Regions from separate parts of the Kitasatospora sp. NPDC029312 genome, predicted to be linked through region 2. Evidence: riboswitches for the same ligand, from Rfam matches in the RefSeq annotation. Region 2 holds a riboswitch; the other holds the start of a gene.
The links. A riboswitch is a leader RNA that binds a small molecule or an ion and turns the genes downstream of it on or off. The one in region 2 is predicted to bind magnesium.
Positions count from the first base shown of each region.

Region 1: it holds a riboswitch for magnesium, as region 2 does, so the genes downstream of both, ACZ4WV_RS09505 (NRAMP family divalent metal transporter) here and ACZ4WV_RS17490 (magnesium transporter MgtE N-terminal domain-containing protein) in region 2, are expected to answer to the same signal.

Region 1 covers NZ_JBVHXY010000008.1:58,404-62,606, forward strand. Annotated here, with positions in the region: gene ACZ4WV_RS09495 (YoaK family protein) at 1-72, opposite strand, end outside; gene ACZ4WV_RS09500 (MgtC/SapB family protein) at 119-853, opposite strand; gene ACZ4WV_RS09505 (NRAMP family divalent metal transporter) at 1,039-2,733, opposite strand; M-box (ykoK) riboswitch at 3,138-3,314, opposite strand; gene ACZ4WV_RS09510 (ABC transporter ATP-binding protein) at 3,452-4,203, shown strand, end outside.
Region 2 covers NZ_JBVHXY010000019.1:12,431-16,633, reverse strand. Annotated here, with positions in the region: gene ACZ4WV_RS17495 (divalent metal cation transporter) at 1-1,094, opposite strand, end outside; gene ACZ4WV_RS17490 (magnesium transporter MgtE N-terminal domain-containing protein) at 1,091-2,458, opposite strand; M-box (ykoK) riboswitch at 2,774-2,953, opposite strand; gene ACZ4WV_RS17485 (helix-turn-helix domain-containing protein) at 3,122-3,709, opposite strand; gene ACZ4WV_RS17480 (SAM-dependent methyltransferase) at 3,834-4,203, shown strand, end outside.

The DNA of each region.
Region 1 (4,203 bases), on a different contig from region 2:
CACCCCGGTGACCAGGGTCAGCACCAGCAGCATCGGCACCAGCGGGCCGTGCTCGGGGTCGGGCTTCAGCATCGGGCCTCCAGTGTCTCGAGTGACGGCCTTTCCGTTCTACTCCCCCTCAGGCCAGCGCCGGGCCGCCGGGTTCCTCCCCGTCCTCGTCCAGGTGCCAGTGCAGGTCCCGGACGCCGGGCTCCAGCGACAGCCGGGTGACGACCTGTTCCAGGGCCGGGGTCACCTGCCCGGTGGTCGACACGGTGGCGCGCAGGCTGGTGGCGTCGCCCTGCTCGGTACGGCGGGCGCGCAGGCCGGTCGGGGCGAGCCCGGACGCGGCGAGGGCCTGGAGCAGCAGGGCTCGGATGTGGGTCTCGGACTTGCGGTCGCACTCCAGGTGGACGACGGCCCGGCTGGTGGAGTCCGGGTCGCTGCCGGACTGCGGGGCCCGGTCGAGCAACCGGCCGGCCGGGCGCAGCACCAGGTGGACGGCCAGCACGGCGGCCGTGCCGAGGACGGCGAGTTCCAGCTTGCCCGACGCGGCCAGGACCCCGACGGCAGCCGAACACCAGAGCGTGGCGGCCGTGTTGAGGCCGCGCACCCCGGCGCCGTCGCGCAGGATGACACCACCGCCGAGGAAGCCGATGCCGGAGACGACGTACGAGGCGACCCGGGTGGGGCTGCCGGCGTCGCCGACCGCCTCGCTGTAGAGCACGAACAGGGTGGCGCCGGCGGCGACCAGGGCGTTGGTGCGCAGGCCGGCCATGCGGGCCCGCCACTGGCGCTCGACGCCGATCAACGCGCCGCAGGCGACGCCGGTGGCGAGCCGGACCAGGAACTCGACGGTGGTCAGGGTGTGCACGACGGCACCTCCTCCATGGGAAGGGCGGGAAAGGGCGGGGGCGGGGGGGGGGGGGGGGGGGGGGGGGGGGGGGGGGGAGGGGTGGGTGGGGGTGGGGGGGGGGGGGGGGGGGGGGGGGGGGGGGGGGGGGGGGGGGGCCCCCCCCCCCCCCCCCGCCCCACGGCGTACCGGCCGTGGCCGGCGGCTCAGTGGTCGAGCGCGGTCTCGACGACCTTGATGATGACCATGGCCGTCGCGATCAGCAGGTAGGCGCGCAGGGCGCCCATGCCGGCCTTGCGGGCGGTGGACATCACCGGCTTGCCGAGGGTGTCCAGCGGAGGCATCCGCCAGTTCTCGCGGCCGGTGCGGTCGACGGGGTCCTCCTTGGTGGCCGTGCGGCCGAAGGTGAAGGAGTACCCGGCGACGAGGACGCCCGCGACGCCGCAGCCGGCCATGATCCACAGGATCGCGTCGGAGCTGATGCCGGGCCAGACCACGGCAGCGGTCAGGACGAGCGAGAGCGTCACCAGGACGCCGACCACGGCCGAGGTGAAGGCGTTGGTCCTGGGGCCGTTGACCCACGGGCCGAGCACGGCGCGGTCGTTGCAGAGCAGCAGCAGGAACACGGTGGCGGAGGGCAGCAGGACCCCGGCGAGCACCTGGACGAACTGGGTCATCAGGCCCTGGAGGTAGCCGTCGGACAGCAGGGTGATGACGGCGGCCACGACGACCAGGCCGGCGTAGACGCCGTAGAAGCCCTTGGCGCCCTTGACCCCGCGGTGCAGCGAGTGCCTGATGCCGAAGACGTCGCCGATCGCGTAGGCGGTGGAGAGCGAGACGGCGAAGGCGCCGATGATGGAAGCGTCCAGCAGGGCGATCGCGAACAGCACGCCGGCCAGCCGGCCGGCCTTGGCCTCGACGCCCTGGGCGAGGGCGGCCGCGTCGGAGAACCGTCCGAAGCCGTCGGTACCCGCGAAGGCCGCCGCCGTGAGACCGATCAGCGCGGCCGCGCCGACGATGACCACGACGATCCCGATCCACAGGTCGACCTTCTCGTACGTCATGAAACGCGGGGTGATCCGCTTGTCGATGACGTACGACTGCTGGAAGAACAGCTGCCAGGGGGCGACGGTGGTCCCGACGATCGAGATGATGACCATCATGACGGCCGCGAGCCCGCCGGAGCCGCCGGGCAGGGCGGGCGTCACGAAGTCGTGGGCCAGCTGCGAGGTCTCCGGGTGGACCAGGAAGTAGACCGGCACCAGCAGCAGCGAGCCCGCGCACAGGGTGATGGCGACCCGTTCGAACCGCCGGAAGGAGCCGGTGAAGGCCGAGGCGATGATGATCGCGGCCGCCAGGACCACCGAGGCCGCCTTGGGCAGGCCCAGGTAGCCGGCGGCCAGTGTGACGCCGATGAACTCCGTCACCAGGGTCAACGCGTTCAGCAGGAACAGGTCGATCACGCTGAACGCGCCCCAGAAGCGGCCGAAGCGCTCCAGGATCAGCCGGGCGTGGCCGACGCCGGTGACGGCGCCGAGGCGCAGCACCATCTCCTGGTTGACGTACAGCACGGGGATGAGCATCAGCAGGGTCCACAGCAGCTGGGTGCCGTAGTTCTGCCCGGCCTGGCCGTAGGTGGAGAAGGCGCCGGCGTCGTTGTCACCGACCATGACGATCAGGCCGGGGCCGATGATCGCCAGCAGGGTCTTGAGCCGGGCGGAGAGGCCGTGGCGCGGGGCGGTGTCGTCGAGCCGGACGGTGCCGAGCGCGCCCTTGATGTCGCCGAGGTGGGCGTCGTCCAGGACGGCCTGGCCGGCGGCGGGTTTGGCGGATGCGGCGGCGGATGTGGTGGAAGCGGCGGGAACCGCGGGGAACTTCGGGTCCAGCATCGCATTGGTCATGGCAGGGCCTGCCTCCCTGCCCCTCGTCGAGGGGCGTCAGGGGGCACGCGGCAGTGTTCCTCCCCGCGGGCGCACGCCGCCGCCTCCGCACGGCGGCGCTGAGCGGCGGCGGCCGTGCGGACGTGCGGACATGGCGGAGCGTCCATGCGCATGAACGGGACGTGACCTGACGTGACGATCCGTCATGCGCCCTGCGCCCGCACATGGTTGAGCGCGGATGAAGCGCCGGGCGGGCGCTCAGGGAGGTTGTTACCGCGTGCCGGAGGTGTTCGAGAGCATGCGGGGGTAGGGGCGACTGTGACCCGGACTACTGCAGTCCATGTTCTCGCCTCCTCCCGGCCGGGGGCGCACCGTCTGTGCGCCGCGTCGCGACACGGCAAGGAGCACACCGGTCGCGGCGGACCGGTACACCCCAACTCGTCAGAGCTTTGGCACTCCACGGCGTGTCCAGCCGGTCCGGCCGGAAGCCACTTGGGGTCAACCCTTAGGTCGGGAAGACCTGTCCTGAACCTGGGCGTCTCTCGACGTCGTCGGGTCAGTGGCCTGTGTCCGTGAAGACGCCTCACCGAACGAGGTGCCTCGTGAAACCTCACACAGCATAGCCCGACCCGGGAGCGAGCCCTCAATCCTTTCGGCCGAACTTCGACACCTTTGTAGAACCGTGACCGAGCCGCGCGGGCTGCGCTTCCCCCCGTCGGCATATATAGTTCACCGGCATATGCAGCTGAACAGCTCACAAGGGGGAAGTGTGTCCGACACCGATCCGACCCGGTCCGAACCCGTCCTGCGCCTGACCGGGGTGTCCCGGGTGCACGGACGCGGCGCCGCCGAGGTGCACGCCCTGCGCGGAATCGATCTGACCGTCCACGCCGGCGAGTTCGTCGCCGTGATGGGGCCGTCCGGCTCCGGCAAGTCGACCCTGCTGACCCTGGCCGGCGGACTGGAGCTGCCCACCCGGGGCGAGGTGCTGGTCGAGGGCGTCACGCTCGGCGGCCTCAGCCGCGGCCGGCTCGCCGACCTGCGGCGACGCTCCGTCGGGTACGTCTTCCAGGACTACAACCTGATTCCGGCGCTCACCGCCGCCGAGAACATCGCCCTGCCCCGCGAACTCGACGGAGTCCCGGGCCGCACCGCCCGCCGGGAGGCGCTGGCCGCCCTGGAGGAACTGGGCATCGGCGAGCTCGCCGACCGCTTCCCCGACGACATGTCCGGCGGACAGCAGCAACGCGTCGCCATCGCCCGGGCGCTGATCGGCGAACGCCGGCTGGTGCTCGCCGACGAACCGACCGGCGCACTGGACTCGGCCACCGGCGACGCGGTGCTCGCCGTCCTGCGCGCCCGCTGCGACGCCGGGGCGGCGGCCGTGATGGTCACCCATGAGGCCTCGCACGCCAGTTGGGCGGACCGGGTGGTGCACCTGCGGGACGGCGCGATCGCCTCGGAGAGCGCCGGCCGCCGCTCCGGCGGCTG
Region 2 (4,203 bases):
GCCGAGAGCGGCACCACCGCACCGGCCAGGGCGGAGGCGCCGATCAGCCCGAAGGCGAACAGCAGCTCTGCGCCGTGCCCGGCGACCGGCTTGAGGGCCTCGGCGGCCTGCGCGGCGGACTCCAGCGGGCCGGTGCCGCCGATCGCCGCGGCGGTGGCGATGATGATGGTCAGGCTGATCACGCAGGCGAACACCGCGCCGAGTACGGCGTCGGCCCGGATCAGCTTGTAGTCGGCGGGCTTGACGCCGCGGTCGACCACGCCGGCCGCGGCGTAGAACTGCATGTAGGGGCTGACAGTGGTGCCGATCAGGGCGACGGCCAGCAGGATGAAGTCCTTGCCGGGCTCCAGGTGCGGCACCACCAGGTGCTCGCCGACCTGCCCCCAGTCCGGGTGGCCGAGGACCATCGCGACGGGGTAGGCGAAGAACGCCAGCGACATCACCAGGAAGATGCGCTCGGCCCACTTGTACGAGCCGAACAGCACCAGCGACCAGAGCAGGACGGCGGCCGGCGGGATGACCGCCCACTTGGGCACGCCGAGCAGCTCGAAGGCGGCGCCGATGCCGGCGAACTCGCTGACCACCAGGCCGGTGTTGGCCAGCAGCAGGCAGAACACCGCGAGGGCGGTCAGGCGCAGGCTGAACTGCTCGCGGATCAGCGCGCCCAGGCCCTTGCCGGTGTGGGCGCCGAGCCGGACGGCCATCTCCTGCACCATCACCAGGGCGACGGTGACCAGCACCATGAAGAACAGCGTCCCGTAGGTGAACTGGGAGCCGGCGCTGGCGTAGGTGGCGATGCCCGCGGCGTCGTTGCCGGCGTTGGCGGCGACCAGGCCGGGGCCGGCCACCATGGCGACGGCGGCGAGTCGGCGCAGGCCCCGGCGGCGGCCGGTGCGCCCGGGGGTGCTCGGGGCGTTCCCGGTGTCCTGCGCGGACGTCTGCGCCGATGGCTGCGCCGATGGCTGCGCCGATGGCTGCGCCGACGCCGGGACGGATGCGGCGTCGGACGCGGGATCGGGCGCCGGGACGGACGCGGCGTCGGCGGTGTCCGGTCGGGTGGCGACGTCCCGGTGGGCGTCGAGGTCGCGGGTCACTTGAGGAGCCTCCGGAAGTGCAGGCGCCCGCGCTCGGGCAGCAGCGAGTCGAGGATGTCGTCGGCCAGGACCCGGCCGAGGGGGCGCCCGAAGTCGTCGACCACGAGCAGGGAGGTGGCCCGGGCGGCGACCAGGCGGTCGGCGGCCTCGGCCAGGCGGGTGTCGGGCCGTACGGTCACCGGTGGGCCGAACTGGCCCAGCCAGCTGGCGAGATCACCGATCACGGTGGTGTCCTCGGCGACGGCGAGGTCGAACAGCGGGATGTCGGCGAGCAGCCGCCCGTCGTCGTCCAGCACGGTGACCGCGTCGATGTCGGTGCGGTGCTCGGCCTGCGCGGCGAGTTCCGCCCGCACCTGGGCGACGGTGTGCGCGGGGCCGGCGGTGACCAGCAGGGTGGTCATCGCGCCGCCCGCGGTGCCCTCGCGATGGGCGAGCAGGGAGCGCAGCTCGGCGGCCTCGGGCTCGGGCATCCGGGCCAGCAGGGTCTCGCGCTCGCCGGGTGCGAGGTCGCGCAGGGCGTCGGCCGCCTCGTCCGGCTCCATCTCGTCGACGAGCCGGGCGGCGTGCTCGGGCGGCACTTCGCGCAGCAGGTTCTCCAGCTCGGCGGGTTCCATCTCCTCCAGCGCGTCCGCCGCCTGCTCCGGCTCCAACCAGCCCAGCAGCTGCTGGCGTTCGTGCCGGCCGAGGTCCTCCAGGATGTCGGCGAGGTCGGCGGGGCGCAGCCGGTGCAGCGCGGAGCGGGAGGCACGCAGCCGTACCTCGGCGGGCCCGTGGGTGGCCTGCTCGCCGAACGGGGCGACGGACTGCCAGTCGAGGACGCGCTCCGGGGTGGGCCGGACCTGCCAGCGGCGCGGGCCGAGCCGGCGCAGCAGGGTGGGCAGTGAGACGTCGACGCCGACGAGCACGGTGCGGGCGGCCAGCGGGGCCAGGTAGAGGTCGGCGGCGCGGGTGACCTGGACGCCGTCGACGTCGACGAGTTGGTGGTCGAGCACGTCGCGGGCGAGCAGCACCTCGCCGGGGCGGCGGTTGAACTCCCGCAGGTCCAGCCGGGCGGTTCGCAGCCGGACCCGGCCGGTCATGATGCGGTCGACGGCGCGGGCGGCGATGAAGGTGCGGCGCCGGCCTATCCGGATGATCAGGCCGGTGACGGGCGGGTACGGCTCCGCACCGTAGAGGCGGGCGACGACGTCGACGACGCGGCCGACCTCCTCACCGGCCTGGTTGGCGACCGGCCCGCCGACCAGCCCGGCGAGCGAGACCAGCGACGACCGGACGGCGCGGGTGACGGCGGTGCGGCGCTCGGCGGCGACGGTGCGGTCGCGCAGCCGGGCGGTGGTGGACGTGAACAGGGTGGCGGCAGCCATGGTGGGAACCCCCTCGCCCCGACAGGACGGGGCATCGGGCCGCCCGGCGGTGCGCCGCCGCCGTCCGCGACCGCGGAGCCGGTTCCAGGCATGCGCCAGGGCCGCCCGCGCCGGGACGGGCGGAAGGGCGGAGTGGACCGGATCGGGTCAGGGAAGGACGGGGCGCCTCGGGCGGCGGTGGGACGGCGAGGACGGCGAATACGTCAAGGGAAAGGGCCGACTATGGCCAGGACCTTCGTCCATCACGCCTCCTCCCGGTCTCGGCCGCGCATCGAGGTCGCGGCGGCGCGGCAGGGGGAGACCGACGTCGCCGCCTGGGCACCCCCACTCGTCAGAGCTTTGGCACTCCACGGCGTGTCCCTGGTCGTTGCCCGACGGGAAGCCACTTGGGGTCACCCCTTGAGCCGGGGAGACCTGTCCTGATCCGGAGCGTCTCTCGACGGGTGGGATCAGTGGCCTGTGTCCGTGAAGACGCCTCACCGAACGAGGTGTCTGTTCGAATCCGCCCCAGGATAGGGGGTCGCGGCCCCTACGGCGTAATCCTTGACCCGAGCTTGACCGTGGACCGATCAGTGGGGGCGCCGCCGGGCGTGCGGCCGGTGGTACCGCGTGGCGGACCGCCCGGCGGCCGCCCGGTACCCGAACAGGGCTCGGCCACCAGGACTATGATGCGTCGTCAGGTACCGTGCGAGCCCGGAGGTGGGCCCGTTCGCCCTGGTGCCCGAAGAGGACCAGGAGTTCGACGGCCTTGTCGCCGTCGGGCCCGAGCCAGTGCGGCACGTGGGTGTCGAACTCGGCGGCCTCACCCGCTTTGAGCACCAGGCTCTGGTCGCCGAGCAGCAGGTGCAGCCGTCCGCTGAGCACATAGACCCACTCGAACCCCTCATGGGTCTTCAGCTCCGGTTCGCTGTCCGGCCGCGGCGGGATCAGCAGTTTGTGGGCCTGGACACCGCCGGGGCGGCTGAGCGGCACGTACGTCATCCCGTCCCGGACCACCGGGCGCAGGTGGATGCGCGGATCGCCGGTGCGGGGCGCGCCCACGAGCTCGTCCAGCGGGACGGCGTGGACGTCGGCGAGCGGCAGCAGCAGCTCCAGGGTGGGCTTGCGGCTGCCGCCCTCGAGCCGGGACAGGGTGCTCTCGTTGATCCCGGTCCGTTCGGCGAGTTCCGCCAGCGTCATCCCGCGCCGGTGCCGCAGTTCGCGCAGCCGGGGGCCGACCGAGGCCAGGACGTCCTTCTTCGTGGTGCCCATGCCGGCCAGGTTGCCGAAACGGCATGCTTCCTTGCAAGCCCGGCAGGGCGGGGCGCACCGTCGTTCCGGACGCCCGGGCCGCACGGCCGCGGCGAACCGCCCCCGCCCGACGAGAGGACCAGCCATGCAGACCGCCGACGACTCCGCGACCTTCTGGGAGAACCACTACTCCCGCCTCGACGCCCAGTGGGGCACCGAGCCGAACGCCGTCCTGGAGGAGCTCGTCACCGCCCTCGTGTCCACCCCCGGCGCGGCGCTGGACCTGGGCTGCGGACACGGCGGCGACGCGCTCTGGCTCGCCGCCCGGGGCTGGGACGTCACCGCCGTCGACGTCGCGCGGACCGCCCTCGACCGCGTCGCCGAGCGGGCGAGGACCGCCGGGCTGTCCGCCCGCGTCCACCCCGTCCGCCACGACCTGGCCCGGACCTTCCCGGAGGGCCACTTCGACCTGGTGAGCGCCGGCTACTTCCACACGCCGGTGGAGATCCCCCGCG